4 regions of the Cupriavidus malaysiensis genome follow, and region 3 is predicted to be linked to each of the others. Evidence: predicted binding sites of a transcription regulator. Region 3 holds the regulator's gene; each other region holds the start of a gene.
The links. The regulator FNR, encoded in region 3, switches genes on or off when oxygen is low (the NO sensors DNR and NnrR bind a similar motif). The targets are predictions, from matches to a motif close to TTGATNNNNATCAA.

Region 1: BKK80_RS11070 (hemerythrin domain-containing protein) is a predicted target of FNR. The motif match lies at 3,024-3,037, and genes of this name have one in related genera.
Region 2: paaA (1,2-phenylacetyl-CoA epoxidase subunit PaaA) is a predicted target of FNR. The motif match lies at 4,021-4,034, and genes of this name have one in related genera.
Region 4: BKK80_RS33870 (universal stress protein) is a predicted target of FNR. The motif match lies at 2,102-2,115, and genes of this name have one in related genera.

What each region holds. Positions count from the first base shown of each region.
Region 1 covers NZ_CP017754.1:2,505,491-2,513,079, reverse strand. The annotation lists gene BKK80_RS11090 (methyl-accepting chemotaxis protein) at 1-1,088, shown strand, start outside; gene BKK80_RS11085 (CppA family protein) at 1,141-1,422, opposite strand; gene BKK80_RS11080 (GlsB/YeaQ/YmgE family stress response membrane protein) at 1,651-1,902, opposite strand; gene BKK80_RS11075 (tripartite tricarboxylate transporter substrate-binding protein) at 2,064-2,243, shown strand; gene BKK80_RS11070 (hemerythrin domain-containing protein) at 3,134-3,703, shown strand; rRNA gene BKK80_RS11065 (16S ribosomal RNA) at 4,684-6,215, shown strand; rRNA gene BKK80_RS11060 (23S ribosomal RNA) at 6,546-7,589, shown strand, end outside.
Region 2 covers NZ_CP017754.1:2,842,712-2,850,300, reverse strand. The annotation lists gene BKK80_RS12590 (LysR family transcriptional regulator) at 32-964, shown strand; gene BKK80_RS12585 (DUF3820 family protein) at 1,091-1,312, shown strand; gene BKK80_RS12580 (argininosuccinate lyase) at 1,420-2,943, shown strand; gene paaX (phenylacetic acid degradation operon negative regulatory protein PaaX) at 2,987-3,940, opposite strand; gene paaA (1,2-phenylacetyl-CoA epoxidase subunit PaaA) at 4,058-5,041, shown strand; gene paaB (1,2-phenylacetyl-CoA epoxidase subunit PaaB) at 5,098-5,379, shown strand; gene paaC (1,2-phenylacetyl-CoA epoxidase subunit PaaC) at 5,406-6,158, shown strand; gene paaD (1,2-phenylacetyl-CoA epoxidase subunit PaaD) at 6,170-6,712, shown strand; gene paaE (1,2-phenylacetyl-CoA epoxidase subunit PaaE) at 6,730-7,589, shown strand, end outside.
Region 3 covers NZ_CP017754.1:3,208,876-3,216,464, forward strand. The annotation lists gene rluB (23S rRNA pseudouridine(2605) synthase RluB) at 1-34, opposite strand, end outside; gene scpB (SMC-Scp complex subunit ScpB) at 39-944, opposite strand; gene BKK80_RS14495 (sulfite exporter TauE/SafE family protein) at 1,557-2,315, opposite strand; gene fnr (fumarate/nitrate reduction transcriptional regulator Fnr) at 2,396-3,121, shown strand; gene BKK80_RS14505 (hypothetical protein) at 3,197-3,442, opposite strand; gene BKK80_RS14510 (hypothetical protein) at 3,439-3,657, opposite strand; gene ccoG (cytochrome c oxidase accessory protein CcoG) at 3,780-5,249, opposite strand; gene ccoP (cytochrome-c oxidase, cbb3-type subunit III) at 5,302-6,216, opposite strand; gene BKK80_RS14525 (cbb3-type cytochrome oxidase subunit 3) at 6,213-6,410, opposite strand; gene ccoO (cytochrome-c oxidase, cbb3-type subunit II) at 6,415-7,083, opposite strand; gene ccoN (cytochrome-c oxidase, cbb3-type subunit I) at 7,102-7,589, opposite strand, start outside.
Region 4 covers NZ_CP017755.1:3,245,719-3,253,307, reverse strand. The annotation lists gene BKK80_RS33885 (PAS domain-containing sensor histidine kinase) at 1-640, shown strand, start outside; gene BKK80_RS33880 (response regulator) at 637-1,281, shown strand; gene BKK80_RS33875 (SagB/ThcOx family dehydrogenase) at 1,347-2,006, opposite strand; gene BKK80_RS33870 (universal stress protein) at 2,223-3,065, shown strand; gene BKK80_RS33865 (CBS domain-containing protein) at 3,180-3,656, opposite strand; gene BKK80_RS33860 (universal stress protein) at 3,961-4,785, opposite strand; gene BKK80_RS33855 (Hsp20/alpha crystallin family protein) at 4,898-5,320, opposite strand; gene BKK80_RS33850 (BON domain-containing protein) at 5,377-6,042, opposite strand; gene BKK80_RS37275 (TraR/DksA family transcriptional regulator) at 6,282-6,677, shown strand; gene BKK80_RS33840 (hypothetical protein) at 6,727-7,278, opposite strand; gene BKK80_RS33835 (DUF1488 family protein) at 7,376-7,589, opposite strand, start outside.

The sequences.
Region 1 (7,589 bases), 700 kb from region 3:
CGACCAATCGCGCCTTCGGCGCCAGTGCCCATGCCATGCTGGAAGCGCGTATCGGCGCGGTGCAGGACAAGCTGGCGTGGATGTGCGCGCTGGCGCTGCTCACCGTCGGCGCCGCTTTCTACCTGTTCGCGGGCTTCTGCCGTGGCGTGGGCGAGGACCTGCGCGGGATCGCCGCCTGGGTCGAGCGGATCGGCGCGGGCGACCTGCGCGCCGAACTGGTGGTGCGCGGGCGCGACGAATTCAGCGATATCCGGCGCCACCTGCAAGTCCTGCTGCGCTCCTGGCAGGACACCGTGCGCGAGACGCGCGCCGGCGCGGAGCAGGTGCTGGTGGCTGCGGGAGAGATCGCGCAAGGCAACCTGGACCTGTCTCAGCGCACCGAGCAGCAGGCGGCCTCGCTGCAGGAGACCGCGGCCAGCATGGAACAGCTGACCGCCATCGTGAAACAGAATGCCGGCCATGCCGGCGAGGCCAGCACGCTGGCGGCCGAGGCGGCCGGCGTCGCGGGCCGTGGCGGCGACGCGATCCGGCACCTGCTCGACACCATGCGGCACATCGCGGCCGACTCCCACCGCATCGAGGACATCACTGGCGTGATCGACGGCATCGCCTTCCAGACCAATATCCTGGCGCTCAATGCCGCCGTCGAGGCGGCCCGGGCGGGCGAGCACGGGCGCGGCTTCGCCGTGGTGGCGGCCGAGGTCCGCAACCTGGCACAACGCGCGGGTACCTCGGCCAAGGAGATCGCCGCGCTGATCGCGCAGTCGGCGCAGCGCGTGGCGCACGGCGCCGGACTGGTCGAGCAGGCCAGCCAGACCATCGGCGAGGCGATCACGGCGGTGTCCCGCGTCGACACCGTCATGACCGAGATCAGCCGTGCCTCGGCCGAGCAGAGCGGCGGCATCGCCCAGGTCAACCAGGCCGTGGTGCAGATGGACCAGGCGACGCAGCAGAATGCCTCGCTGGTCGAGCAGGCAGCCGCCGCCGCCGCGATGCTGAAGGAGCAGGCCGAGCGGATGGAGGCGCTGGTCGGCCGCTTCCACCTCGATCACGCACCGGTACCGGTTGCGTCACCGCTGCAGGCCTGACACCGGATGCCGGGAGCACGGCACGGGTGCCCGATTGGCGCCCGATTGGCGCTCAATGGGCCCGTGAGGCCTGTCCGGATGCGCCGAGGATGGTGCGGATGCGCGCCAGGTAGCGCTCGCCGACGGCGAGGTCGGCACGCCGCGCCTCAGCGCGCAAATCCACGCGTGCGGGTGGCCGGATCGACAGCGCGCGGCAGAGGCTGGACAGATATGGCTTGCGTTCGCCGCCGAGCCGCCTGGCAGCCTCGGCCAGCGCCGCGTCGCCGATGCGTCGGCGCAGCCAGGCCAGGACCTGGCGGTCATATTCGTTCTGCACCCGGACCAGATGTTCCATGATGGCCTCGCACATGTATATCCATACAGTACCTGTAAATATATACAGTATCGAGGCGAAATCAAGCACGACAAGGCGCGCTGCTGCCAGTTTCGGCAGGCAGCGTGAATGGCAATGACGGCAACAGGATGCCCGCGGAGCGAGGTCGATGCAGGCGATGTCCTACGGCGATATAGGCTGCAGCTCCTCCGCGCGACGGAATCGCGCTGAGGCCGGCGCCGGTGGCGCCTAGGCCCGTTTGATCAGCCGGAGGAGGAAGAGCAGTACCACGGCGCCGATCACCGCCGTGATGATCGAGCCGATCATGCCGCCGCCGAACGAGATGCCCAGCAGGCCGGCCAACCAGCCGCCGACGATGGCGCCGACGATGCCGACGAGGATGTCGACCAGCAGTCCGAAGCCGCCGCCCTTGACCAGCACCCCCGCCAGCCATCCGGCGACCGCACCGATCACCAGCCAAGCAATCAGACCATGTTGCATCGTTGTTCTCCTGGCTGTTGTCCATGTGGCACCGCATCAGACATCACTCTAGGTGAATTTGTGCGGGCCGGTGGCGGGATCTGGCGGGAATGAGGAGACCTCCCGGTCTTCGTCGTAGATTGGTGCCGCTGTTCGCTCCGGCTGGCACGCCAAGGGATCTGGTGCAGAAACTGAACGCCGCGATCGCCGATGCCCTCCGGCAGCCCGATGTGATGGCGAAGATGAGGCTGCAGGGGCTGGAACCCTATGGCAATTCGCCGGAGGAGTTCGCCGCCTGGATCGAAGGGCAGGCGCGGCTGTGGGCGCGCGTGATCCGCGATTCGGGTGTGAAGCCCGAGTAAGGGAAGAAGAGCGGGGCCGGGTGCTCAAGCGGGATGCGCGAGGCACCGCGGCCTCGATCGTCATAGCCGCAGGACGTGCTGGGGGATGCTGAGAGCCCATCGGCGGTCGTGGCAACGATGATGGATCTCTCGATCCGTGCCAATAGTTAGACAGAAGCATAATTATGTCTAAAGATTGTTTCGAAAAGTATTAAACAATACGTATTACGTAGTAATAAATGATCATTCTTGGTGCGAGGATGCCAGGGATCGAGGGATGCCATCGTCGCTGCCGCGCAGAAGGGGAAATCGCTGCCGTGTGTGGGTGGGGGCGTCGGAGCCGCCAAGGTTGGGGATGTCCACGTGCCGCCTGAGTGGAGGGCGGATCCACGCAACCACCCGGCCAGCCGTGCTTGCCACGAGGTTGCGAACGAACGGCGCGCTGCGCGAGATCGACCAGCGACCCGGTGCCCGCCAGGCGCCGGCGCGGTGGCGGCCAACCAGCGTGGCGAGCCGACGGCACGCCAGGGGCAGGCCGCAGCAGGTGGCCCGGCGCAATGGACCTGTCGTGGAGTGGCGGGTCTCCGGGTCTCGAGACGATGGTGTTTCATTGCACTACGCGAGCCCGCGAGCCTGGCGGCGCGGCCATTGTCCTTTGCCCCATTCGCGGCCCGCGGGCGGAAGATGCTGTTGCGCCCGCGGCTTGCGCTGGAAGCCTTCGTCAGTTCGATATGCCTGTCGACATTCGAGCAAGGGGCAACGCGCCAGCGGAAGTGAGCGGGGAATGAGCGAAGCCCACTGTTGATCTACATCATCCTCAAAACTTGGCGGGGGACTACTGTTGAAATCGGGGTTTGTTGAGTTAACTTCGAGCCGGATCGCTTACCTGACCAGTCTCCCTGGAGCACGCCATGACCGACCAACTTGCCGTTTGGCATGCCGATCACATCCATTTCTCCACGCTGCTCGATCTGCTGGAAGAGCAGGTGATCGCCTTTCACCGGGGAGCGCAGCCGAACTATGGTTTGATGGGCGAGATCCTCTATTACATGCGGAACTTTGGCGATCGTGTCCACCATCCGCGCGAGGATGTCGCGTACGCCCTGCTCGTCGAGCGGGATCCCGGCATGCAGATCGTGGTCAGCCGGCTTCTGCAAGAGCATCGCGTGATTGCCACGGTGGGCGAGGAATTCCTGAGCCGTCTCAATGAAGCGGAGCGGGATATGATCACGTCGCGCGCGGCCCTGGAAGCGGCTGTGGCCATGTATCTCGTGTACTACCGCAATCATCTTTCCACCGAGGAAAGGCACGTCATGCCGCGCGCGGCGCAACTGCTGACCGAGCAGGACTGGGCGGAAGTCGCGGCTACCGTTCCAGGCAGCCCCGATCCTCTTTTTGGGGAGGGTGTGCAGGAGCGCTTCACGGCATTGCGCAAGCAGATCGAGCGTGATGCGAGAGCGCCCATTCAGGAAGTGCACTAGGGCCTTGATCGCGTGAAAAGAAGCCTGGCATCAATTGAAAGGCCCGATGAACGCCTCTGAATCATAGGAGCCGGGAGAATGATCCTGGCGGAGTGCATTGCTCCTTCAGGTCGACTCTTCAGATATTGAGGCGGTACTCGACCGGATTCAGCTTCCTGCTCTTTGAAACGTCACGCAGGAGCCGATGCTGCCGATGCCGATAGGCAATGATGTGCTGTCAGCCTTTCCTGGCGGATCCGTCGCTTCGGCGACGGGGTACGGCGGCAGCGAGCAGGCCGAACTCGGTGTCGTTCAGGCCGAAGGCTGCTTCAGGGGGGGGCGATGACGCCGGACATCATCCAGACCATGAAGCAGACGGTGAAGGCCAGCGTGCAGACGACGAGAACGCGCCAGGCTTGCCGGGCGTCCTGTCTCGGACGGAAGTGGAAACCATGTCCTCACAGTGCTTGTTGGCGTCGGATACATCCAGCCGGCGCCGTTCTCACCCCGGATCGGAGCCCCGGCGTTCAAGTGTCAAAAGCGACGCTTTTCATTTTTCGGCTTGCAAGTCAGTCATCGAGGGACTAGTATTCGCTCCCTCGCTCGCAGCGCACCGCGTGACGGGGAGGGAATGGCAGGATTGGCGCGGCTCGAATGAGTGCGGCGTCCGAATAAAGAAATTCTCGAAATCGCTTGATTGATCTCGAAAAATTCTTTATAGTCTCGTTCCTTCGCTGCAGACATAACGCAGCGGCAACGCAAACCGGCAAAGCCGGATGCGGCCCGAGAGGGTGGTTCTTTAACAAACAAACACCGATAAGTGTGGGTGCTTGATAATGAATGCGGAAGACCCCGGTCTTCTAGCTTGCAAATTATCAGTGCTCGCACAGTAAACATGTTTGGTTTCGTCTTCGGACGGAGCCAGTCAGTTTTCTGAGAGTGAGCGACCGCTCGAAAGAGCGAGGTTTGCGCAGGCAACTGCGCGGAACCACACAGAGATTGAACTGAAGAGTTTGATCCTGGCTCAGATTGAACGCTGGCGGCATGCCTTACACATGCAAGTCGAACGGCAGCGCGGACTTCGGTCTGGCGGCGAGTGGCGAACGGGTGAGTAATACATCGGAACGTGCCCTGTTGTGGGGGATAACTAGTCGAAAGATTAGCTAATACCGCATACGACCTGAGGGTGAAAGCGGGGGACCGTAAGGCCTCGCGCAATAGGAGCGGCCGATGTCTGATTAGCTAGTTGGTGAGGTAAAGGCTCACCAAGGCGACGATCAGTAGCTGGTCTGAGAGGACGATCAGCCACACTGGGACTGAGACACGGCCCAGACTCCTACGGGAGGCAGCAGTGGGGAATTTTGGACAATGGGGGCAACCCTGATCCAGCAATGCCGCGTGTGTGAAGAAGGCCTTCGGGTTGTAAAGCACTTTTGTCCGGAAAGAAATCCTTTGGGCTAATACCCCGGAGGGATGACGGTACCGGAAGAATAAGCACCGGCTAACTACGTGCCAGCAGCCGCGGTAATACGTAGGGTGCGAGCGTTAATCGGAATTACTGGGCGTAAAGCGTGCGCAGGCGGTTTTGTAAGACAGGCGTGAAATCCCCGGGCTCAACCTGGGAATGGCGCTTGTGACTGCAAGGCTAGAGTGCGTCAGAGGGGGGTAGAATTCCACGTGTAGCAGTGAAATGCGTAGAGATGTGGAGGAATACCGATGGCGAAGGCAGCCCCCTGGGACGTGACTGACGCTCATGCACGAAAGCGTGGGGAGCAAACAGGATTAGATACCCTGGTAGTCCACGCCCTAAACGATGTCAACTAGTTGTTGGGGATTCATTTCTTCAGTAACGAAGCTAACGCGTGAAGTTGACCGCCTGGGGAGTACGGTCGCAAGATTAAAACTCAAAGGAATTGACGGGGACCCGCACAAGCGGTGGATGATGTGGATTAATTCGATGCAACGCGAAAAACCTTACCTACCCTTGACATGCCACTAACGAAGCAGAGATGCATCAGGTGCCCGAAAGGGAAAGTGGACACAGGTGCTGCATGGCTGTCGTCAGCTCGTGTCGTGAGATGTTGGGTTAAGTCCCGCAACGAGCGCAACCCTTGTCTCTAGTTGCTACGAAAGGGCACTCTAGAGAGACTGCCGGTGACAAACCGGAGGAAGGTGGGGATGACGTCAAGTCCTCATGGCCCTTATGGGTAGGGCTTCACACGTCATACAATGGTGCGTACAGAGGGTTGCCAACCCGCGAGGGGGAGCTAATCCCAGAAAACGCATCGTAGTCCGGATCGTAGTCTGCAACTCGACTACGTGAAGCTGGAATCGCTAGTAATCGCGGATCAGCATGCCGCGGTGAATACGTTCCCGGGTCTTGTACACACCGCCCGTCACACCATGGGAGTGGGTTTTGCCAGAAGTAGTTAGCCTAACCGCAAGGAGGGCAATTACCACGGCAGGGTTCATGACTGGGGTGAAGTCGTAACAAGGTAGCCGTACCGGAAGGTGCGGCTGGATCACCTCCTTTCCAGAGCGTGCATTCCGAGTCGAGCACTCACACTTATCGGTTGTTTGTTGTTGCGGCCAGGATATGGCCAAATGCAAGTGCTTGATATCGAGCGCTTGCATTTGGCATTGCCAAGCGAAGAAATTCGGCTGTTCTTTAACAATATGGGATGTAGTAAAGGTGTCGTGAAGCCTTGATGAGAGGCTGAAGTAACCAACACGATACCGGGTTGTGATTGTATCAACCAAAGTATTTAAGTGATCGAAAGATGACTTGGAATACGGCACAAATGCGAGAACTCAACCTGTAATGAAGCGTTTCAGGCGCGAGCTTGAGACACACTCGTTATAGGGTCAAGCGAACAAGTGCATGTGGTGGATGCCTTGGCGATCACAGGCGATGAAGGACGCGGTAGCCTGCGAAAAGCTTCGGGGAGCTGGCAAACGAGCTTTGATCCGGAGATGTCCGAATGGGGAAACCCGGCCCGTATGGGTCATCCCTTGCTGAATACATAGGCAAGGGAAGCGAACGCGGCGAACTGAAACATCTAAGTAGCTGCAGGAACAGAAATCAACCGAGATTCCCAGAGTAGTGGCGAACGAAATGGGAAGAGCCTTGTACTCTTTAGCAGCATTGTTAGCAGAACGGGATGGAAAGCCCGGCCATAGCAGGTGATAGCCCTGTATGCGAAAACAGCGTTGTGGAACTAGGTGTACGACAAGTAGGGCGGGACACGTGAAATCCTGTCTGAAGATGGGGGGACCATCCTCCAAGGCTAAATACTCGTGATCGACCGATAGTGAACCAGTACCGTGAGGGAAAGGCGAAAAGAACCCCGGGAGGGGAGTGAAATAGATCCTGAAACCGCATGCATACAAACAGTCGGAGCCTGGAAACGGGTGACGGCGTACCTTTTGTATAATGGGTCAGCGACTTACATTCAGTGGCAAGCTTAACCGATTAGGGCAGGCGTAGCGAAAGCGAGTCCGAACAGGGCGTTCAGTCGCTGGGTGTAGACCCGAAACCAGATGATCTATCCATGGCCAGGTTGAAGGTGCGGTAACACGTACTGGAGGACCGAACCCACTAGTGTTGAAAAACTAGGGGATGAGCTGTGGATAGGGGTGAAAGGCTAAACAAATCTGGAAATAGCTGGTTCTCTCCGAAAACTATTTAGGTAGTGCCTCGTGTCTCACCTTCGGGGGTAGAGCACTGTCATGGTTGGGGGGTCTATTGCTGATTACCCCGCCATAGCAAACTCCGAATACCGAAGAGTGCAATCACGGGAGACAGACATCGGGTGCTAACGTCCGGTGTCAAGAGGGAAACAACCCAGACCGCCAGCTAAGGTCCCAAAGATTGGCTAAGTGGGAAACGAAGTGGGAAGGCTAAAAC
Region 2 (7,589 bases), 370 kb from region 3:
TGTCTTCCGCGTCGATACGGGCGGCAGCCAGATGAATACGCGCTTCCTGGAGACCTTCGTCACGCTGGCCAAGCTGCACAGCTTCCGTGCAACCGCGGCCGCTCTGCATGCGACGCCAGCGGCCATCTCGCAACGCATCAAGGCGCTGGAGGACGAGTTGCAGACCGTGCTGGTGGACCGCGAGAGCCGCGAGTTCCGCCTGACCCCCAACGGCGAGTACCTGCTCGGCTACGCCAGGAGCGTGGTCGAGGCGGCGCGCCGCCTGCATGCCGCCGCCTCGGGGGACAGCAAGATCCGCGGGCGCCTGCGCCTGGGTGTGATCGAGACCGTGGTGCATAGCTGGCTGCCGCACTACATGCGGCGCCTGGCCGCCGACTATCCCCAGCTGGAAGTCGAACTGACCGCCGATGTGAGCGTGGTGCTGCAGCGCCGGCTGATCGCCGACGAGCTCGACCTCATCATCCGTGTCGAAGGCAGCGACGAAAGCAATGTGGTGTGCAATGCGCTCGCCAACTACCCCGTGCACTGGGTGGCGCGTGCCGGCCTGCTGTCGCATACGCGCGGCCCGCTCGCCTTGCAGGTGCTGCAGCACCCCATCCTCACCTTCGGCCGCGGCACCGCGCCGCATCGCGCGCTGGAAGACATCGTGGCCAAGCTCGCCGGCGTGCACGGCGTGCCGCTGTCGGAGACGCGCATCACCGGCTCGCCGTCGATTGCCGTGATCGTCCAGCTGGTGCGCGACGGTTTCGGTGTGGCCGCCATCCCGCGGCTGTTCGTCGACCGCTTGATCGAGAGCGGGGAGGTGGTGGAATTGCCGCTGCAGCCGGCGCCGCCCTCCATCGTGGTGTCGATGTCGCGGCGCGCCGATGCGCCGCTGTTCGTGCACGGCGCGGCCAATTCGGCGCGGGCGGCGTGTGCGGAGTATTGCCACAACAGCGACAAGCGGCTGGTGGAGGCGCTGTGAGGCCGCCGGCAGGCGTCCGCCACCCTGGCGGGCGCCTGCGTGCCATCGTCGTGCACAGGGTGCTGCAGGCCATCACGGCGCTACCACGGCGCTACAATGCCGGCCAGTCGTTCCCGGCCCACCACCATGCTCCCCGACAGCGAATCCCTCCTCCTGCTCGTCACACGCAAGATGCCCTTCGGCAAGTACAAGGGGACGCTGATCGCCGACCTGCCCGGCAACTACCTGAACTGGTTCGCGCGCGAGGGCTTCCCTCCGGGCGAGCTGGGCCGCCTGCTGGCGTTGATGCAGGAGCTGGACCACAACGGCCTGGGGCACCTGCTGCAGCCGCTGCGCGGGCGGGTTTGAGCGGCGGGGAGGACATCCGTGCGCCCTCGCGCACGGCCGATCTGGTGTATGGTGCGCCTCCATGGCAGCCCGCGCACGCCGGGCAGGATGAAAACCAAGGAGACCCCATGCCCACCGCACGATCCCCCCATCGCCTGAGAACCCTGGCCGTGTCGAGCGCGCTCGCCTGGCTGGCCGTGGCTGCCCCGCAGGCGGCGCTGGCCGCGGACGGTGCCAGGCACGATGCCTTCTTCTGGCTGGGCGAGATCAACAAGGCGTCGACGGTGATCAATACCGACGAGGGGCTGCTCGAGCGGACGCTGGCGCCGCGCGTGGCCGGCGGCATCGCCAAGGTGCTGGCCGACGGCGACAAGCCCGGCGGCAAGCGCCCGTCCCTGGTGATCACCTTCGAGCCGCTGATGATCCAGGCCGCCGGACAGGAGGTCACGCTGATCCACGCCGGGCGTTCCAGCCAGGACATGCTGGCCACGGTGCGCGCGGCCATGCTGCGCGAAGAGGTGCTGGGTCTGGCCGACCAGCTCGACAAGACTTCGGCCACCATCGTCAAGCTGGCGCGCCAGCATGCCGGCACCATCGTGCCCAACTACACCAATGGCGTGGCGGCGCAGCCGAACAGCTACGGGCACTACCTGCTCGGGATCCAGGCCGGCCTGGAACGCGACGCGCAGCGCCTGCGCGAGGCCTACCAGCGTATCGACCGCTCGCCGATGGGCACCACGGTGCTCAACGGCACCGGCTGGCCGCTCGACCGCCAGCGCATGGCGGGCTATCTCGGCTTCTCCGCCCTGGTCGACAACGCCTACGATGCGTCGCAGATCAGCGCGGTCGACCTGCCGGTGGAGGTCGGCGCCATCGTCACCAGCATCGCCCTGCACGTCGGCGGCTTCATCGAGGACGTGATGACGCAGTACGCGCAGCCGCGCCCATGGATCCTGCTGCAGGAAGGGGGCGGCAATACCTATGTGTCCAGCGCGATGCCGCAGAAGCGTAATCCCGGCCTGGTGAATTCCACCCGCGAGAAGGCCTCCACCGCGATCACGCTGGCCATGGGGCCGGTGATCCGCGCGCACAACCTGCCGCCGGGCATGTCCGACGCCAAGGATGCGGTGACCAACGGGCAGATGGTGCAGAGCGCGGTGACCGCGCTGCAAGGGCTCGACCGCATCATGACGGCGCTGGTGATCGACCGCCAGCGCGCGCTGGAGGAACTGGACAGCGACTGGACCGCGTCGCAGGAGCTGGCCGACGAGCTGATGCGCAAGTACAAGCTGCCGTTCCGCGTCGGTCATCACTTCGCCTCCAACCTGGTCGACTACGCCAAGGCGCACGACATCAGGCCCAGTGCCTTTCCCTACGCCGAGGCCAGGCGCATCTATGCGGAGTCGGTGCACGACTACGGCAGTACCGAGTTCCCGATGAGCGAGGCGGAGTTCCGCGCGGCGCTCGACCCGGTGGCCATCGTCAACCACCGTGTGACCTCCGGCGGCCCGCAGCCGGCGGAAATGGAACGCATGCTGAAGGCCGCCGAGCTGGATCTGGCGCGGCAGCAGGCGTGGATCCAGGCGCGCCGCGGTGCCATCGATGCGTCGCTGGCCCGGCTCGACCGGGATTTCGACAAGCTGCTGAAGTGAAGGAAGGCCGCGGCGCGGCCGCGGGCCATCGGACAGGCGGCCGTCAGGCAGCCGGCTGTCCGGCCGGGCGCGCGGTGCCGGCGCCGAAGCGCTTGCGCAACTCGCGCCTGGCGCCTTGCAGCGGGCCGTCGGCGGTCTCCACTGTAGCGTGCAGGTAGTCTTCGCTGGCGTCCAGCAATGCCGTGTACATGTCGCGGCACATCATGCGTGCGGTGCGGCCCGGCCAGTCGGCCGGCAGCAGGACTTCGGGCAGGTCGGGGTCGCGCAGCAGCACGCGGCGGTACTCATGCAGCAGCAGGGCCCGCAGGAAGAAGGCGTCGACCGGCGCCAGGCCGGCGGCACTGTCCAGCAGCGGCGAGAAGCGGCGCAGCAGCGCCTGCCAGGCGGCGGCCACGTCGCCCAGCCGGAAGGTCTGTTGCATCAGGACCTGCAGCGGCTCCAGCGAGAAGGCGGCCAGGCTGGCCGCCTCCATCACCGCCACATAGTCGAGCGCCTTGGCGGCAGTGAGGATTTCCCGCAGCGATGACGCGTCCGCTCGCGGATGGGCGAACACGCCGGGAGCGATGGCGCCGAAGCCTTCCCATAACAGCTCCCGCTTCAGTTGCTGCCGCAGCGTGGCGCGGGCGTCGCCGCGCACCAGCACCAGGGTCCAGCGTCCGTCCCACTGTGCCGCTTCGCCGGCATAGATGCGCTTGCCCGCGTGCGTCACACGCTGCAATCCCGCTTCCGACAGCCCGTAGTAACTGCGCCGTCCGAGGCGCGTGGCACTGAGCCAGTCGTCCGCGGCCAGCCGGAACGTCGCGGTGCGCACCAGCCGGTCGTTGATGCCGAATGGTGCCGCGAGGTGGATCAGGCTGCCCAGCCAGAGCGCCTGCGGCCGTGGCGCCACCACATCGCCGAACAAGGTCACCAGCATCGAATTGGCGCCGAGCTTGAGTCCGCGGGCGAGCCGCGCAAGCTGGGGAGAAACGGTGTCGATATCCAGGCGGGTGGCCATGCGTACACCTTGAAAGTGATACAGAAACATCGATTGTTTGAATCAAATTGTATCACTATCATCCCCTTCATCGAGACGGTTTGACGCAGGTCAAGACCTGGAAAAACGGAGCACGGGATGTACGCACAACTGGTGGAGACGGGGGCGACAAGGCTTCGCGCGCTGGACGAAATGGACCCGCAGGAGCGCGAGTTCCAGGCGCGCATCGATGCCGGCATCAAGATCGAGGCCAAGGACTGGATGCCCGAGGCCTACCGCAAGACGCTGGTCCGCCAGATCTCGCAGCATGCGCATTCCGAGATCGTGGGACAGCTGCCCGAGGGCAACTGGGTCACCCGTGCACCCACGCTGGAACGCAAGGCGATCCTGCTGGCCAAGATCCAGGATGAAGCGGGCCACGGCCTCTATCTCTACAGCGCGGCGGAAACGCTGGGCGTGTCGCGCGACCAGTTGCTGGATGACCTGCACGCCGGCAAGGCCAAGTACTCCAGCATCTTCAACTACCCCACGCTGAGCTGGGCCGACATCGGCGCCATCGGCTGGCTGGTGGACGGTTCCGCCATCATCAACCAGGTGCCGCTGTGCCGTTGTTCCTTCGGCCCCTATGCCCGTGCCATGGTGCGGGTATGCAAAGAAGAGTCGTTCCACCAGCGCCAGGGCTACGACATCCTGCTGGCGCTGTGCCGCGGCACGCCGGAGCAGAAGCAGATGGCGCAGGACGCGCTGAACCGGTGGTGGTGGCCGGCGCTGATGATGTTCGGCCCGTCCGACGCCGATTCGCCCAACAGCGCGCAATCGATGCAGTGGCGCATCAAGCTGTTCTCCAACGACGAGCTGCGCCAGAAGATGGTCGACCAGACCGTGCCGCAGGCCGAGTACCTGGGCCTGACCGTTCCCGATCCGGACCTGAAGTGGAACGAGGAACGCGGCCACTACGACTTCGGCGCCATCGACTGGGACGAGTTCTACAACGTGCTGCGCGGCAACGGGCCGTGCAACCGCGAACGCCTGCGCACGCGCGTCAAGGCCTGGGACGACGGCGCCTGGTTCCGCGACGCCCTGGTGGCGCACGCCGACAAGGCAGAGCGCGCCGCCGCCTGACACCGGGCGCGCCGGCCGGCGCGCCGACCCACCGCCAACCTGACAGGAGAGTTGCCATGAAAGAGTGGCCGCTTTGGGAGATCTTTATCCGCAGCCAGCACGGCCTGGCCCACAAGCATGTGGGCAGCCTGCATGCGCCCGATGGCGAGATGGCCATCAACCATGCGCGCGATGTCTACACGCGCCGCAACGAAGGCGTCAGCGTCTGGGTGGTGAAGGCCGCCGACGTGATGGCGAGCAGCCCGGGCGACAAGGGCCCGCTGTTCGAGCCCGCCAACAGCAAGATCTACCGGCACCCGACGTTCTTCCCGATGCCGGAAGAGGTCAAGCACATCTGATGGCAGCGCGCGAGGACGACTCCACCATGGACCAACACAAGCTCGAATACCTGCTGCGCCTGGGCGACAGCACGCTGGTACTGGGCCAGCGCCTGTCGGAATGGTGCGGTCGCGGCCCCGCCCTGGAAGAGGACATCGCCCTGACCAACGTGGCGCTGGACCTGATCGGCCAGACGCGCCTGTGGCTGGGCTATGCCGGGGAAGTGGAGGGGGCCGGCCGCAGTGCCGACCAGCTCGCCTACCTGCGCGACGCGCACCAGTTCCGCAACCTGCTGCTGGTCGAGCAGCCCAACGGCAGCTATGCCGATACGCTGGCACGCCAGTTCCTGTTCGACACCTGGCACTACTTCCTGCTCGACGGCCTGCAGCACAGCGCCGATGCGCGCATCGCCGAGATTGCGGCCAAGTCGCTGAAGGAGGTGGCCTACCACGCGCGCCGCAGCGCCGACCTGGTGGTGCGCCTGGGCGACGGCACCGTGGAAAGCCGGCGCCGCATGCAGCAGGCCTTCGACGATCTGTGGATGTTCACCGGCGAGTTGTTCGAAAGCGATGCCGCCGACGCGGCGCTGGCGGCGCAGGGTGTGGCCGTCGACCCGGCCACGCTGGCCGGCGCGTGGCTGCGCCATGTCGACGAGGTGCTGGACGAGGCGACGCTGAGCCGCCCGGCCGGCGGCTGGGCGCAGAGCGGCGGACGCCAGGGCCGGCATAGCGAGCACCTGGGCTACCTGCTGGCCGAGATGCAGTTCCTGCAGCGCGCCTATCCGGGCGCCAGCTGGTGAGGGAGGCCGCCATGTCAGCGACAGTTGCCGAGCGCGCCAGCCTGGACCAGGTCTGGGCCTGGCTGGACAAGGTGCCGGACCCGGAAGTCCCGGTGATCTCGGTGGTGGACCTGGGCATCGTGCGCGATGTGGCCTGGCTGGACGACACCTGCGTCGTCACCATCACGCCGACGTACTCGGGTTGTCCGGCCATGACGGCGATCCGCGAGGAGATCGAGCGCACGCTGGCGGCGCACGGCGTCGGGCACGTCAGCGTGCAGACGCGCCTGGCCCCGGCCTGGACCACCGACTGGATGAGCGCGCGCGGCAAGGCCAGCCTGTCGGGCTACGGCATCGCGCCGCCGGCGGAGCAGGCCATCGACATCAGCGGCCTGCGCGGCGCCGGCGGCTCGCTTGCCATCGGCCGCAAGGCCTCGCCGGCACTGGTGGTGGCCTGCCCGCACTGCGGCTCGCGCCACACCCGCCTGGTCAGCCAGTTCGGCTCCACGGCATGCAAGGCCCTGTACCGCTGCGGCGACTGCAAGGAGCCGTTCGATTACTTCAAGGCTCACTGAACGAGACAGGTGGGGAGATGAGCAAATTCCATGAGCTGACGGTGGCTTCGGTCACCCGCGAGACCCGCGATGCGGTGGCGGTGACCTTCGCCGTGCCCGACGCGCTGGCCGATGCCTACCGCTACGTGCAAGGGCAGCACCTGACGCTGCGCGCCGGCATCGACGGCGAAGACGTGCGCCGCTCGTATTCGATCTGCTCGGCGGTGCAGGACCGGCGCCTGCGCGTGGCCATCAAGCGGGTCGAGGGCGGGCGCTTCTCCAACTGGGCGAACGACACGCTGCACCCCGGCATGACGCTGGAAGTGATGCCGCCGGCCGGACACTTCCACGTGCCGCTGGCCGAAGCCAATCGCCGCCACTACGTCGCCTTTGCCGCCGGCAGCGGCATCACGCCGATGCTGTCGATCATCAAGACCACGCTGATGACGGAGCCCGGCAGCCGCTTCACGCTGTTCTACGGCAACCGCGCCTCGTCGTCGGTGCTGTTCAAGGAAGAGCTGGAAGACCTGAAGGACACCTACCTGGAACGCTTCAACCTGGTCTTCGTGCTGAGCCGCGAGCAACTCGACATCGAGCTGTTCAACGGCCGCATCGATGGCGACAAGGTACGGGCCCTGCTGCGCCACTGGGTGAAGCCGGAGGACATCGACGTGGCCTTCATCTGCGGCCCGCATTCGATGATGGAAGAGGTGGCGCAGGCCCTGCAGGAGAGCGGGGTGGACAAGGCGAGCATCAAGCGCGAGCTGTTCGCCACCAGCCTTCCTGCCGCGCGGCCGGTGGCACACGTACATAAGCAGGTGGGCCGGCAGCAGTGCGAGGTGACCGTGATCCAGGACGGCCGCACGCGCCGCTTCACGCTCGACAAGCACAAGGAGAC
Region 3 (7,589 bases):
AATCGGACAAAGTATTCACAATCGGATGTTGCATGGGTTCAGTTAGGCAGGCGCTCGTCGCGCGCATCGCGCTCGCCGTCTGCCGGCGTGAGAGCATCGGCCGGCTGGGCGGATGCGGTCTCGGTATCGGGTACGCCGTCGGCCGGCGTCCGCGCGGACGCCTCGGCGGCATGGCTGGCTGGCTCAGGTATCTGCCGCTCAGCCTGGGGAACGGCGTCAAACCCGGCGGGAACCTGCCCAGGTGCGGCTTCGATGATCGCCTCGGTAAGCGTCGCCGGCGCCAGGCCGCCGGCGACACGGCCGGCCTCGGCGACCGTCATGCCATCCAGGGCCAATTGCCCCTCCGCCTCCTGCCCGGCGGGCACGCCGGCCTGGCCAAGCGACTCGAAGTCAATGGCCTGCTGGTCCAGCAAGGCCGCCTGGATCTGCGCTTGCGCATCCTCCAGCTGGGGCAACTCGTCCAGGGTACGCAAGCCGAGATCATCGAGGAAAGCCTTGGTGGTCGCGTACAGCGCGGGCCGCCCTGGCACATCGCGATGGCCGATCACTTCGATCCATTCGCGGTCCTCGAGCCGCTTGATCACCTCCGTGCTGACGGTCACCCCGCGGATCTCTTCGATGTCGCCGCGGGTTACCGGCTGCCGGTACGCGATGATCGCCAGCGTCTCCATCACCGCGCGCGAGTATTTCGGCGGCTTCTCCGGATTCAGGCGATCGAGGTATTCGCGCATGCCGGGCCGGCTCTGGAAACGCCAGCCACTGGCCAGCGCCACCAGTTCCACGCCCCGATCACGCCAATCCAGACGTAACTCGTCCAGCAGCACGCGGATGGTGTCGGCAGCCACCTCATCGGCGAACAACCGTCGCAGTTCCGCCACGCGCAAGGGCTCCTGCGCGCAGATCAACGCAGTCTCGAGGACGATTTTCGCCTCTTGGGTATTCATATACGGATGTGTGCAGCCTGTCTTTGCACCTGCCCCCGGCGGACCGCCGGAGGATTCGGGGATTTCGGATCCAGCGAGGCCGAAGCGCCATCGCCATCTCATTGCGCGGCCGGCCGGCATGCCGTCCGCATGAAAGCCGCGCGCCCATCTTATTCTGCTTCGGGTTGCCGGGTCAGTCCGGCGGAGAATTGCCCTGCTGCCGGCCTCAGCGCCGGCCGAAAGGCCTCTTGCGTTGCACCGCCCTTCTGGAGCGGCGGATCGGCGCGAACGGGTCCAACCCCTTCCGCCGCAAGAACGATGCAGTCATCCGCACGGTGTTGCGCACCTCCCGTCGCGCAACGCCCAGCCGGTCTTTTGAACCGGAGATCTTGTCAACCGGCATGGCTTGCTGCGAGGTGGCTACGTCCGTCAGCAACATTCTGCCCGGACTGGCCTCAGGACGGCCGTTCGAGTTGCCCGGCCATGCGCGCGGCAGCGCCAGCGCGATAGATACTGCAATGCTGCCGATTGTAGGGCATTCCGGCCCGGCGCTGCAACCGCCCATCACCAGCGCGGCGCCTTCGGCACACCCGACAAAGTGCCTCACGCATCACCAAAACAGAAGAGCCCCCTTCAGAACACCACACAGAAGCCGTGTGCGGCGAGCGTGTGCGGCAACATCGCCGCCCGCACAAGCCCGGCCGCACCAAACCCCATCACTGCCACGCCGGCACCGACGCGCACCCAGGGCCGGCGCGACCAGCCGCGCAACGCGCCGGACAGGCCGGACAGCATCAGCAGGTTGGGCAAGGTCCCGAGACCGAATACCCCCATCAGCAAGGCCCCCGACAACGCGTTGCCGGCAAGCAACGATAGGGTGAGCGCACCGTAAACCATGCCGCACGGCACCAGCCCCCACGCCAGACCGATGCCGAAACGCCTGAGCAAGCGCGGGCGGACCTGAATCGGGGCGGACGGGGCACCGGCGCGCCGCCCGCGGAGGCGGCCTGCCAGGGCTCCGGCCCCACGCGCCACCAAGCGCTCCAGCGCGGCGAACTGCGGCGCGCGCCCGGCCAGCAGCCACAGGCCGGTGCCCAGCAGGACCATGCTGCCAGCGGCAAACAGGCCGCGCTGCAGCGGCAGGTATTGGGCTCGCCAGGCACCGGCGCCGACCGCGCCCAGCGCGGCACCGAGCAGCATGTAAGTCACCACCCGCCCCGCATGCATGGATAACTGTTCACGCAACCAGTCCCGCGGCCTGCGCTGCACGACGACCGGCGCTTCCGCCTGCGGCCTCTCGACCGCCAGTGCAATGCCGCCGCACATGGCTGCGCAGTGCACGCCACCCAGCAAGGCCAGCAGAAAAACACTGAAAAAGACCGCCGCAGTCAACTTTCGCTCCCCTTCGGATGCCTTCACACAGTAAAATGCAGAAATTGCGCCCTCGCAGCTCAACGACAATAGGCCCCGGCTTGCTCAATTCCATCCCCGTCACCGCGATGTCGCCCCGTTGCTCGTCCTGCTCGCTCGGACACCTGTGCGTGCCGGTCGGCATGAACCGCAACGACATCGAAAAGATCGACTCGCTGGTGAAGGAACGCGTGCGAGTCCACAAGGGCGAGACGCTCTACCGGCTCGGCGAACCCCTGAGCGCAGTCTACGCGGTGCGCTTCGGCACCCTGAAGACACACGTGACGATGGAAGACGGGCGCTCGCAGATCACCGGCTTCCACCTGCCGGGCGAAGTCGTCGGACTCGACGGCCTCGGCGAGATGCAGCACGCGTCGGATGCTACCGCACTGGAAGACACCGAGGTCTGCGTGATGCGCTTCAACGACCTGCAGACCCTGTCGACCACCGTGCCGTCGCTGCAACAGCAGTTCCTGCGCATGATGAGCAAGGAGATCACGCAGGACCAGGTCATGCTGCTGACGCTCGGCTCCATGCGCGCCGAGGAGCGCCTGGCCGCCTTCCTGGTCAACCTGTCCGAGCGCCTGTCGGAGCGCGGCTACTCGTCGACCGAGTTCGTGCTGCGCATGAGCCGGGAGGAAATCGGCAGTTATCTCGGCCTCAAGCTGGAAACCGTCAGCCGCCTGTTCTCGCGCTTCGCCGAGGCCGGGCTGATCCAGATCCGCCAGCGCCACGTCAAGCTGGTCGACGTACCCGGCATCAAGCAGATCTACGGCAAGAGCTGCTGACCAAGCCGAGGGCGCAGGCATCCGGCGCCTTCGACAGGCCCCGTTCTGCCCAGCCCTTCGGCCTGCGCGCATCCCCTACTCCAGTTCGTCGGTATCGCCGAGGCGCACCGGCATCGTATAAAAGGTCAGGGCGCTCGACAGCGAGCACAGCAGCCAGGCCAGCAGGAAGCCGATGGTGTAGACCGCCTCGCGCGAGGCCTCGACCGGCCGCCCGAACAGCCTGAGATCGCTTGGATCCACCAGCGAGAACACCGCGGCGGTTGCCACACCGGCGACCAGGAAGGCCGGCCACAGGACCCACATCAGCCAGCGCAGTCTCATGGCCGCTCCGTGGCTGTCGCGCCGGACACTGCCCGCGCCGCGCCCTGCCGCTCGACCACCAGCCCGTGCCGGCTGACGCCCTCCTCGATCGGCTTGTCGGGATGCGTCATCGCCAGCCAGATGGTCACGCCGCAGGCGGCCATCGCCGCCAGCGGCCCGCTCATCAGCAGCCAGGGCCAGGGTTCCTTCCACCACGGCCGCACGGCCTGCTGCATCGTGCCGGCGTCCGTCAATGATTGTCGGGCGGGTCCTTGCATGGCTTCGCTCCTTGCTGTTACGCACGGCGGCATCGTGGCCGCCCCGCTTGTCTGCCCTGCGGCAATCCCCTCCGCACGCCCTACAGGTCGCGCGGCACGATGAAACTGGTCGATTGGTTCACCTCGACGACATGCCCCTCCTCCTGGCCGCCCTGCACCGTCACGCGGATCTTGTGCGTGCCCTGCCGCGCCTGCTCGAGCGGCACGCGCACGCGGATGGCCAGCAGGCGGTTCGAGGTCGGTGCGAGTTCGCCGGTCGCCCCGTCGGACTCCACGCGCAGCTTGCCGAGTTCCGCACTGTCGGCGCGGATGGTGAACTGCATCGGCGCCTCGCTAGTATTGATCAGCTGCAGGCGGTAGACGTTCTCCACCCAGCGCCCCTCGACTTCGCGCCCGAGGCTGCCGCGATCGCGGATGATATCCACCTTCAGCGGCGTGCGCAGTGACAGCGAGATGGCGAAGCCCGCCAGCAGTGCCAGCCAGATCGCCGAATAGATCATCACGCGCGGACGCAGCAGGCGCTTGCGCGTCGCCTGGGCCGACCAGCCCTTGCGCATCGCGTTCTCCGACGTGTAGCGGATCAGCCCGCGCGGGTAGTCCATCTTGTCCATCACCTGGTTGCAGGCATCGATGCAGGCGCCGCAGCCGATGCACTCGTACTGCAAGCCGTCGCGGATGTCGATGCCGGTCGGGCAGACCTGCACGCAGATGCTGCAATTGACGCAGTCGCCAAGCCCAGCGGCGCGGTGGTCGGCCTTGCGCGAGCGGCTGCCGCGCGGGTCGCCGCGGCCGCTGTCGTAGGTAACGACAAAGGTGTCGCGGTCCACCATCACGCTCTGGAAGCGCGCGTAGGGACACATGTACTTGCACACCTGCTCACGCATGAAGCCCGCGTTGCCCCACGTGGCGAAGGCGTAGAACAGCATCCAGAAGGCCTGCCAGGGCCCGAGCGCGAACGCAGCCACCTGCCCGCCCAGCTCGCGGATCGGCGCGAAATAGCCGATAAAGGTGAAACCGGTCCACAGCGCCACCACGATCCACAGCAGATGCTTGGTCGCCTTGATGCGCAGCTTGCGCAGCGACCACGGATCGCCGTCGAGGCGGATGCGGGCGAAACGATCGCCTTCGACATGCCGCTCGATCCACATGAAGATCTCGGTATAGACCGTCTGCGGACAGGCATAGCCGCAGAACAGCCGGCCGGCGATGGCGGTGAACAGGAACAGGGCCAGCGCCGAGATCACCAGCAGCACGCTCAGGTAGATCACGTCCTGCGGCCACAGCACCAGCCCGAAGATATAGAACTTGCGCGCGCCCAGGTCGAACAGCACCGCCTGGCGCCCGTTCCACTGCAGCCACGGCGTACCGTAGTAGATCAGCTGCGTCAGCAGCACGAGCCAGACGCGCCAGTTCGAGAAGGCACCGCTGACCGAGCGCGGGTAGATCTTGCGGCGGACTTCATACAACGCCTCGTCGACCGACTCGGTCGCAGGCGCTGCGGTTGCCGGCCCGCCCTTGCGGGCCAGCGGTTCCGTCTCCGGTGCATTCATTGGCTGGCTCCGGCGGCGCACGCGCCCTGCGGCGCGGCGCGATGCACTTTCCTCATCGTGACGCCTCCGGCGCGTTCGACAGCCCCCAGACGTAGGCGGTCAGCATGCGGATACGCTCCGGCGTCAGGATCTCTTCATGCGCAGGCATATGGTTGTTGCGTCCCTTCAGGATCCCCTCGACGATGGTGGACTCCGAGCTGCCGTACAACCATGTGTTGTCGCTCAGGTTCGGTGCGCCCAGCGCCTGGTTGCCCTTGCCGTTGGCGCCATGACAGGCCGCGCAGGTGGACTTGAACGCGCCCTCGCCACGTGCGGCACGGATCGGATCGTAGGCCAGGCCCGACAGGGAACGCACATACTGCGCCACGTCGCCGGCGAGCTTGGCATCGATGACCGCCGAGAACGGGGGCATCACGCCATTGCGACCCTTGGTGATGGTCTGCTGGATGGTCTCCGGCTCGCCGCCGTACAGCCAGTCGTGATCGCTCAGGTTGGGGAAGCCGCGGCTGCCGCGCGCGTCCGAGCCGTGGCATTGCGCGCAATAGTTCAGGAACAGCCGCTGCCCGATCTCTCGCGCCTCCGGATCGGCCGCCACCTGCTTGATATCCATCTTCATGTACTTCGCGTAGACCGAGTTCTGCAGTTTCTCCGCCGCCTGCCGGTGCGCTGCGAGTTCGCCTTGTGTGGAGAACTTCAGCAGGCCGGCGTAGGAACCGAGCCCCGGATACAGCACCAGGTAGCCCAGGCCGAAGATGCAGGCCAGCAGGAACATCCACATCCACCAGCGCGGCAGCGGGTTGTTGAGCTCGCGCAGGTCGCCGTCCCAGACATGGCCGGTGTCCTCGACCGCGCCCTGTGCCTTGGCGACCTTGCGTTGCGAGAACAGCAGCCAGACGCACCACACGATGCCCGCCAGGGCGATCGCCGCGATGTAGTAGCTCCAGAAATCCGAGATGAAGTCGCTCATGAACTGATCTTCCTGCTAGATGTGGTATCCACATGGCTGCCCGCGCCCGCCACCGACGTCTCGTCAGGCAGTGCGAACGGCAGCATGGCCGACTCTTCGTTGGCGCGCCGGCGGCCGGCGGACCAGGCCCACCAGCAGATGCCGAGGAAGAAGAGCATCGACAGCACGGTCGAGAATGCGCTCAGCATGGCCATGGCCTCACTCCTTGGCCGGCTGCCCGCCGGCAACCGCGGTGTCGACCCGCACATTGCGCTTGTTGATGCCCAGGCCCTGCAGATAGGCCACCAGCGCGTCTTCCTCCGTCTTGCCTTCCAGCTCGGCCGGCGCCTTGGCGATCTCGTCGTCCGTGTAAGGCACGCCCAGGCGGCGCAGCGCATGCATGCGCGCCTGCACGTCATGCGTTGGCAGCACGGTCCTCTCCAGCCACGGGTAGGCTGGCATCACCGATTCCGGCACCACGTCACGCGGGTTGCGCAGGTGGATGCGCTGCCAGTCGTCCGAATAACGGCCGCCCACGCGCGCCAGATCCGGGCCGGTACGCTTGGAACCCCACAGGAAGGGATGGTCGTAGACCGACTCGCCCGCGGTGGAGTAATGGCCGTAGCGCTCGGTCTCGGCCTGCAGCGTGCGGATCTGCTGCGAGTGGCAGCCGACACAGCCCTCCCGGATATAGATGTCGCGGCCCATCAGGCGCAGCGCCGAGTATGGCTTGATGCCGGGATCGGGCTCGGTGGTCGAGTGCTGGAAGAACAGCGGCACGATCTGCACCAGGCCGGCAATGCTGACGACCACGATGGTGCAGATGATCAGCCAGCCGACATTCTTCTCCAGCGTCTCGTGCGAAAAGAAGCTTCGATTCTCAGACATGGTCCTTTCCTGGGCGTATCAGTGGGCGGTGGCCGGCAGGCTCGCCGGGATCGGTGCATCGACCGCGGGCCGCCCGACGATCGTCTTGGCCACGTTGTAGGCCATCAGCAGCATCCCCGAGAGGAAGCAGATACCGCCCGCCAGGCGGATCAGGTAGAACGGGTACTTGGCCTTGACCGCCTCGACGAAGGCGTAGGTCAGCGTGCCGTCCGGCTGCGTGGCACGCCACATCAGGCCTTCCATCACGCCGGCGATCCACATCGAGGCGATGTACAGCACCACGCCGATGGTGGCGATCCAGAAGTGCAGCTCGATCAGGCGCACGCTATACATCTGCTTCTCGCCGAACAGGCGCGGGATCAGGTAGTAAAGCGAGCCGATCGAGATCATCGCCACCCAGCCCAGCGCACCCGAGTGCACGTGGCCGATGGTCCAATCCGTGTAGTGCGACAGCGCGTTGACGGTCTTGATCGACATCATCGAGCCCTCGAAGGTCGCCATGCCGT
Region 4 (7,589 bases), on a different replicon from region 3:
GGAGAAGCGGCGCATCGCGCGTGAACTGCACGACGATCTCGGGCAGCGGCTGAGCGCACTCAAGATGGATCTCGCCATGCTCGACGAGGACCTGCGCCAGACCGCCGCCGCCGATGCCGCGCGCGCGCAGATCGCCGCCATGCAGGCGGTCATCGACGAGACCGTCGGCTCGGTGCGGCGCATCGCCGCCGACCTGCGGCCGGCGCTGCTCGACGAGCTGGGACTGGTGCCCGCCATCGAGTGGCTGGCCAAGGACTTCTCCACGCGCTATGGCATCCGCATCGAGCCGCACGCGCTCGGCGACGAGGTCGAGGTGCCCGAGCGCACCGGCACCGCCGTCTACCGCATCGTGCAGGAGGCGCTCAACAATGTCGCGCGCCATGCCCACGCGACGGCCGTCGAGATCGCGCTGGTACGTGCCGGCGACTGGTACCAGCTGACCGTGCGCGACAATGGCTGCGGCTGGGACGGCAAGATGCCGGAGCGCGGCAGGCGGGTGTCGTTCGGCCTGCTCGGCATCCGCGAGCGCGCCAGGCTGATCGGCGGCAGCGTGGCCATCGCGCACACGCCGGGCGCGGGCTTCGGCCTGACCGTGCGCTTCCCGGCGGTGGCGGGCTGCGGCGAGGAGGAGCACGCATGATCCGGGTGATGATCGCCGACGACCACGCCGTGGTGCGCGACGGCCTGCGCCACATCCTGGAACGCGCTGGGGGCTTCGAGATCGTGGCCGAGGCGGCGGACGGTGCCGAGGTGCCGCGCCTGGCCAGGGAAAGCGAGCCCGAACTGCTGCTGCTCGACCTGTCGATGCCCGGGCGCAGCGGGCTCGAACTGATCCGGCTGCTGCGCGCCGAGCGTCCCGCGCTGCGCATCCTGGTGCTGACCATGCATGCCGAGGAACAGTACGTGATGCGCGCCTTCCGTGCCGGGGCCGCCGGCTACCTGACCAAGGAGAGCGCGGCGATGGAACTGGTCAATGCCATCGCCAAGGTCGCGGCGGGCGGCACCTATATGAGCCAGGCGATCGCCGAGAAGCTCGCCACCGGCCTGCAGGAAGGGCTGGAAGCACCGCACCTGCGCCTGTCGGACCGCGAAATGGAGGTCTACCGCCGCCTGGTCGCAGGCGAGGCGCTGGTGGACATCGCCGCCGCGCTGTGCGTGAGCGCCAAGACCGTCAGCACCTACAAGATGCGCATCATGGAGAAGCTCGAACTGGCCAACGACGCGGCCCTGGTGCGCTACGCGATCCGCCACCGCCTGTTCGACGAGGCCGACGATCTGTGAGGCCGCCGCGGTGCGCTGCGGCCGGGCGCTTCTTCTCTTCTCCCCCTCTCCTTTCCTTTCCTCTTCTACTGCACGCCGTTGCCCGTGGTGTAGCCCACCGTCTGCGCCAGCAGCGGCACCTCGTCCTCGTTCAGCGACAGCGCCTCTGCCAGCAGGCGCTGGTTCAGCCAGCCGCGCACCACGGTACCCAGCCCGCACGAGGCGCAGTACAGGTAGACGTTCTGCGCGATGGCGCCCGCCGCGATCGCCGGGAACACTTCCTGCCCCGGCTTCGGCAGTCCCTGCAGGCGTGCGCGCCGGACCACATAGATCAGGTCGAGCGGCGCGGTGGCGACGAAGTCCTGGTAGCCGGTCAGGTTGCGCGCATCGACCGCGCGCTTGAGCACCAGGGTATGGTGCAGCGGTTCGTAGCGGTAGACGCCGGTCGGCAGTGCCACATAGATGTCGATCTCGTTCAGGCCGTGCGCCGACGGCGCGGTGCGCCCGCCGGTATCGCTGCGGTTGACGCCGCCGGCGGCCCACAACAGTTCGCCCAGCCGCGCCAGCGGCAGCTCGCGTGCGGCGAACTCGCGCGTGCTCTTGCGTTCCCATAGCGCGCCCATCAAGGGCAGGCCGGAAGCCATGTCGGGCGCCGGCAGCGCGATGGTGCGCTCGGATTTGCCGCGCACCGCCTTCGGCTCCTTGCCGGCGAGCGGTTGATACGTGAGCGACTTGACCTCTTCCATGCTTGTCTCCTGGACCCGTGGCGGCAGCGGTGCGCCAGGCGGGCCTGCCGCGTGCCGCTCCGTTGTCCAACTTAGGCCATCCCTGCCGGCGGGGCTTGATGGGCGTCAAAGGACAGGTGGCGCGCCATCTTGCGCTGGGTCAAGCCGCGGCCGCGGGGGCACGCTACAGTCAATGCAGCCGGCGCTGCGGCGCCCTGTCTTCACAGGAGCCTGAACATGCCTTACTCGACCATCATGGTGCTGCTCGACAACAGCCGCAGGGCCTATCACCGCCTGGAGATCGCCACCCGGCTGGCGGCCGCGCAGCGGGCCAGGCTGCTCGGCCTGCCGCTGATACCGCAGCCGGACCCGGGCCTGGCCCTGCTGCGCCAGCAGGATCGCGGCTTCATGGATGCCCTGCAGGCGCGCCACGAGGCGGCCATCAGCCAGATGCGCCATGCTTTCGAGGGCGCCGCGGACGAGGCGCCGGTGGCGGTCGAGTGGCGCGCGGTGGCAGGCGATCCGGCCGACGTGGTGCGGCGCGAAGCCTGCCTGGCCGACCTCGTCGTGGCCGGGCAGAGCGATCCCGACGACGACGAAGCCTGGATCGGCGAGCGCTTCGTCGAGTCGTTGCTGCTGGGCTGCGGCCGCCCGGTGCTGGTGGTGCCCTATGCGGGCCGCTTCGCCAGCGTCGGCGCCACGGTGATGGTGGCGTGGAGCGGCACCCGCGAAGCCACGCGCGCGCTGCACGATGCGCTGCCGCTGCTGCGCCTGGCGCGGACCGTGCATGTCGTCTGCGCGCCGCACGATGGCGGCGCCGCGCGCGAGCGCGAGGCGCCCGGCGAGCACGCCGTGGCCAGCCTGCGCTACCACGGCATCGACGCCACGCTGCATACGCTGCCCGGTGTCGCGGGCGATGCGGCGCTCGGCGAACTGCTGCTGTCGCGCGCCGCGGACCTGGGCGTTGACCTGCTGGTAATGGGGGCCTACGGCCACGCGCGCATGCGCGAGGTGGTGCTGGGCGGTGTCACCCAGACCCTGCTGGGCGCGATGACGGTACCGGTGTTCTTCTCGCACTGAGACCGGGATGCCCGCGCGGGGGCGCAAGGCGCCGCCCGCCGCCGGCAGGTGGTGGCAGGCGGTGGCAGGTGGCGGCCACGAACGAACGCGCTACAGCTACAGGTACAGAACGCGCTACAAGCGGAACGCGGGCGTCGCCGCCATCTCGCCGGGCAGGCCGTTCTCGCTGCGCTCGCGCCGCAGCACGTTGGACACCATGTCCACCTCGGCGCTCAGCGAGCGCACCGCATCGTCCAGCGTCAACAGTCCGATCACGGCGGATTCGCCATCGCGCACGGCCAGCCGGCGCACGCCGTGCGCCAGCATGCTGCGCAGGGCGTCGCTGACGGCGGCGTGGCGTTCGGTGGTGATCACCCCGGGCGTCATCACGCAGGTGACAAGGGCTTCTCCGCAGGCGGGCAGGTCGGCCAGGCCATGCACCACCATGTCGCGGTCCGTGACCACGCCCAGGATGCGCTGGTAGGGCCCGTCCTGCTCGGTGACGAACAGCAGCTTGGCGCGGCGGTCGCGCATCAGCTGCGCCGCTTCGCGCAAGGTACAGGTCGCGGAAACGTGGTGCAGCGCGTGGGAGCACACTTCGTCGACTCTCATGGGTGGCTCCTGTTATCGGTGCGGGGTCCGGATTCACTATATGGTGGCCGTGCCGCGCCACCTTGATCGAACGCAAGGGCGGTGTCGGCGCACTCACGGCGACCGGCGCCAAGCGCCGCGGACGGGTCGGCATGCTCCCGTCCCAGCCCGCCTTCGCCGCGCTGACCGCATGCCGGCTCGGCATCGGCCTGTGCGCGCTGTGCGGATCAGGGCGGCGCGGCCGAAGATTCCGGCGACGCCGCTGCCGGCGCCGGTCAATGCGCATCAATGCGCATCAATGCGCATCAATGCGCATCAATGCGAATCAATGCGCCATCAGCACCGGCACCGTCATGCTGGACAGCAGCGCCTGGGTGACACCGCCCAGCACCAGCTCGCGCATGCGCCCACGTCCGTAGGCGCCCATCACGATGAGATCGGCACCGAAGTCGGCGGCACGCGACAGCAGCAGTTCGCCGACGCCGGCATCGGCCAGCGGCGGCGAACGCTCCAGTGCGGCCTGCACGCCGTGCAGCGCCAGCGCGCGGCAGGCGTGTGCCGGCGGTGTCGCGCTGGCACGCAGGTCGCCCGCGCACAGCAGCAGGGCCTGCGCGCCGGACAGCAGCGGGATGGCGTCATGCAGGGCACGTGCCGCTTCGCGGCTGCCGTTCCAGGCCACGATGGCGCGCGTACCGATGGTGTCGAAGCGGCCGGCGCAAGGCACCACCAGGACCGGCCGGCCCGATTCGAGGATCAGGGATTCGAGGAACTGCGGCCCGACATAGCCCTCCGGCTCGGAAGGATCGGTCTGGCCCGCCACCACCAGTTCGGCCTCGCGCGCTTCGCGCAGCGCCGAGGTGACGGCGTCGCCGTCGGCCTGGCGCCACTCCGATGCGATCGGCAGCGCGTCGACGGCGGCGTGGAAGGCCGCCTCGGCGCGTGCGCGGGTGGCGTCGCGGCGCGCCATGTCTTCCGCCATATAGGTCTCGGCGCCTTCCATCATCGCGTACCAGGCGGGATCGGGTTCGAAGGCGGCGTACAGGCCGATCAGCCTGGCCTGGGCAGCCTGGGCGAGCCGGGCCGCGAGTGCCAGGCGCAGGCTCGAACGCGCCGAGCTGTCGAGATGGACAAGGATGCTGGCTGGGCGCATGGCGGATCCTTCAGGGCGATGCGCGGCGCCGGCGCACTCGCGCGCGCCGGCGGCCGACAGCAGGAAGCGGCAGGAAGCGGCAGGAAGCCGCGGGAAGCGGCGTGCGCGCGCCTCAGCGTATCGTGATGCGCTGCTGCGGCGTGGCTTCCTTCTTGGGCAGTACGACCTTCAGCACGCCGTCCTCGTAGCTCGCATCGACGCTGCCCTCGTCGATATTGCTGTCGAGCGTGAAGGCGCGCTGCATGGTGCCGGCGTAGCGCTCGCGGCGGATCACGCGCTCGCCTTCCTTGGTCTCGGAGGCGCGCTCGACCTTGGCCGAGATCATCACCGTGCCGCGCTCCACCGCGACCTGGATGTCCTCCTTCTTGGCGCCGGGGATTTCCGCCACCACGGTGTAGGCCTTGTCGGACTCGCTGACATCGACCTTGAACGGCATGCCGCTGTCGGCGCTGCCGCGCAGCGCGCGCAGCATGCCTTGCATCACATCGCCGATCGGCTCGAGCGAGAAGGGATCATGCAGTCGGATATTGCTCATCGTTCTCTCCTGGGAAGACAGGCGGCGCAACGCCGCCTTGCAGATGCGCGACGGATTCAGCGGTGCGCCGCCGGCGCGCCGTTCACGCGCAGTTCATCGATCACGTTGACCACCCCCGGCGCGGACCAGGCGGCGCCGACCGTGGCGTCGCGCTCGGCCAGGGAATCCACCTGCCCGCTGAGGGTGACCACGCCATGCTCCACGCGCACATCGATGTGGCGGGCCTCGCGCTGGGCGTGGCGGCACAGGGCGGCCTCGATGCGGCGGGCGACGTCGGGCGGCGTCATGCGCGACTGGACGGTCAGGTAGTTGTGCAGGCCGGTGACGCCGCGCAGATGGCTCACGGTGCGTTCGGCCAGGGCGCGCTGGTAGCCCCACTCGACCTCGCCGCTCAGCGTGATCCAGCCCTTCTCGACGCGCACCTTGATGGCGCCGGCGGGCAGGTTGGCCTGCCACTGCAGCGCCGCGTGCGCGGCCTGGGCCAGCGCTTCGTCGCCGATCGCTTCGCCCGGGCGCACTTCGAGCTGCACCACCACACCGCGTACGCCCGCGACGCGCTCGGCGGCGCGTTCCGCCGCCAGCTTCTCCGCGTGGCTGCGCAGGTGGCCGCTGAGCGTCACGATGCCGTCGTTGACCTCGACGCCGATGGCGGCGGCGTGCACCGCCGGCTCCCATTCGAGTTCGGCGCTGACATCCTGGTGGAGCTGGGCATCCGTCTTCATGTCGTCCTTCCTCTGCGTTGGCCGGGCCTGTTCGCAATATAGGCGGCGCGCCGCGACCGGCTTTGACCTGGCGCAAGGCCGCGGTGGCGCGCGCGGAGACAATCGGAGACAGGGCGGATGCCGCGCGCGGTCCGCCATCGACGAGGCAGCCGGACAGGCGAGGGGGCACGATGACAACAGCGGAAGGCAGGGCCTGCACGGGCACGTGCGGTGCCCTGTGCAAGGGATGGCGGGGAGAGGTGGCGACGCGCCTGGACCAGGCCGAGCAGCGTGCGCTGGCGCAGTGCGGCGGAGCCGGGGCCGGCGCGGTCCCGGTGGAAGCGGCGGCCGGTCCGGCCGACCAGGTCGACCGGATCGAGCCGACCGACCAGACCGACCAGACCGACCAGGTCGACTACAAGGACCTGGCCGGCCGCGCCGCCTCGGCGCAAGTGAGCGAGGCGGCGCAGGCGCACGCGCGCCGCGAGCTGGCGGAGATTGCCGCGGCGCGGGCGCGGCTGGCGGCGGGCGACTACGGCATCTGCGCGGACTGCGGGCAGGGCATCCCGCAGCCGCGCCTGCTGGCCTGCCCGACCGCGCGGCGCTGCCTGCCCTGCCAGCGCCAGCACGAGCGGCTGCGGCCGGGCCGGCCGTAGGCGTGGCGGCGGCCTCCGTGGCGCCGCCCGGGTGGCACGGGTGCAGGACTCAGGCGGCTTCGCTGCCGGGGTCCTTCACCAGGCCGATCTCGCGCAGGTAGGACGCCAGCGCCGCGTGGTGCGTGGCCAGGGTGCGGACGATGCCGCTCAGGTCGTCGAGCGAGTAGGCGTCTTCTTCGGCGGCGCGCGCCGGCGCCGGCTCGCCGCCATCATCGGGCACCTCGTGCAGCGCCACGATGCTGCGCGGCAGGCCGAACACCCAGGCGGGCTGCAGCGAGCCCGGCAGGCGTCCCGGCGCCCAGCGCGCGTGGGCAATGTCGTGCAGCAACTGCCGATGGGTATGAGGCACCAGCAGGTAGGCGTGGATCCGGTCGAAGCGGTCCACCGGTACGTGGCGGCAGCGCAGCAGGTCGAGCAGCGCCTCGCGCTGGGCGCCGAAGTCGAGCCGGCGCACGAGCAGCATCACCGCGGTCGGATCGGCGCCGCTCAAGGTGGCGATGGCCTCCTGCATCAGCAGTTCATAACGCGCGAACCACTGCGTGACGGCACCGAACAGGCGCAGGTGTTCGCTGCCCAGGCAGCCCAGGTCTTGCGTGGACATGTCGGTTTCCTCCTGTGCGCGCCTGGGTTTGCGCACGGGCGCGCAAGCGCGCGCGCTTGCGCGCCGCGAGCGCCGCGGCCGCCTTGCCGGGCCGCCCTCAGCCGGCGAAGCGGAAGTGCCCGCTGTGCAGGACGATGCGGTGCGCACCGGTCATCTCGAACAGCGCGCGCGCGACGTCCTGGATTTCCTGCCGGTGGTGCTGGAAGGCGCAGAGCAGGTCGTCGGCGCGCAGGGAGCGCGCGCCGAAGTGGTCTTCCAGCGCCTCGGCCGTGACCGAGTAGGTGGCGGGGTGGCCGTCGACCGTGGCCGCG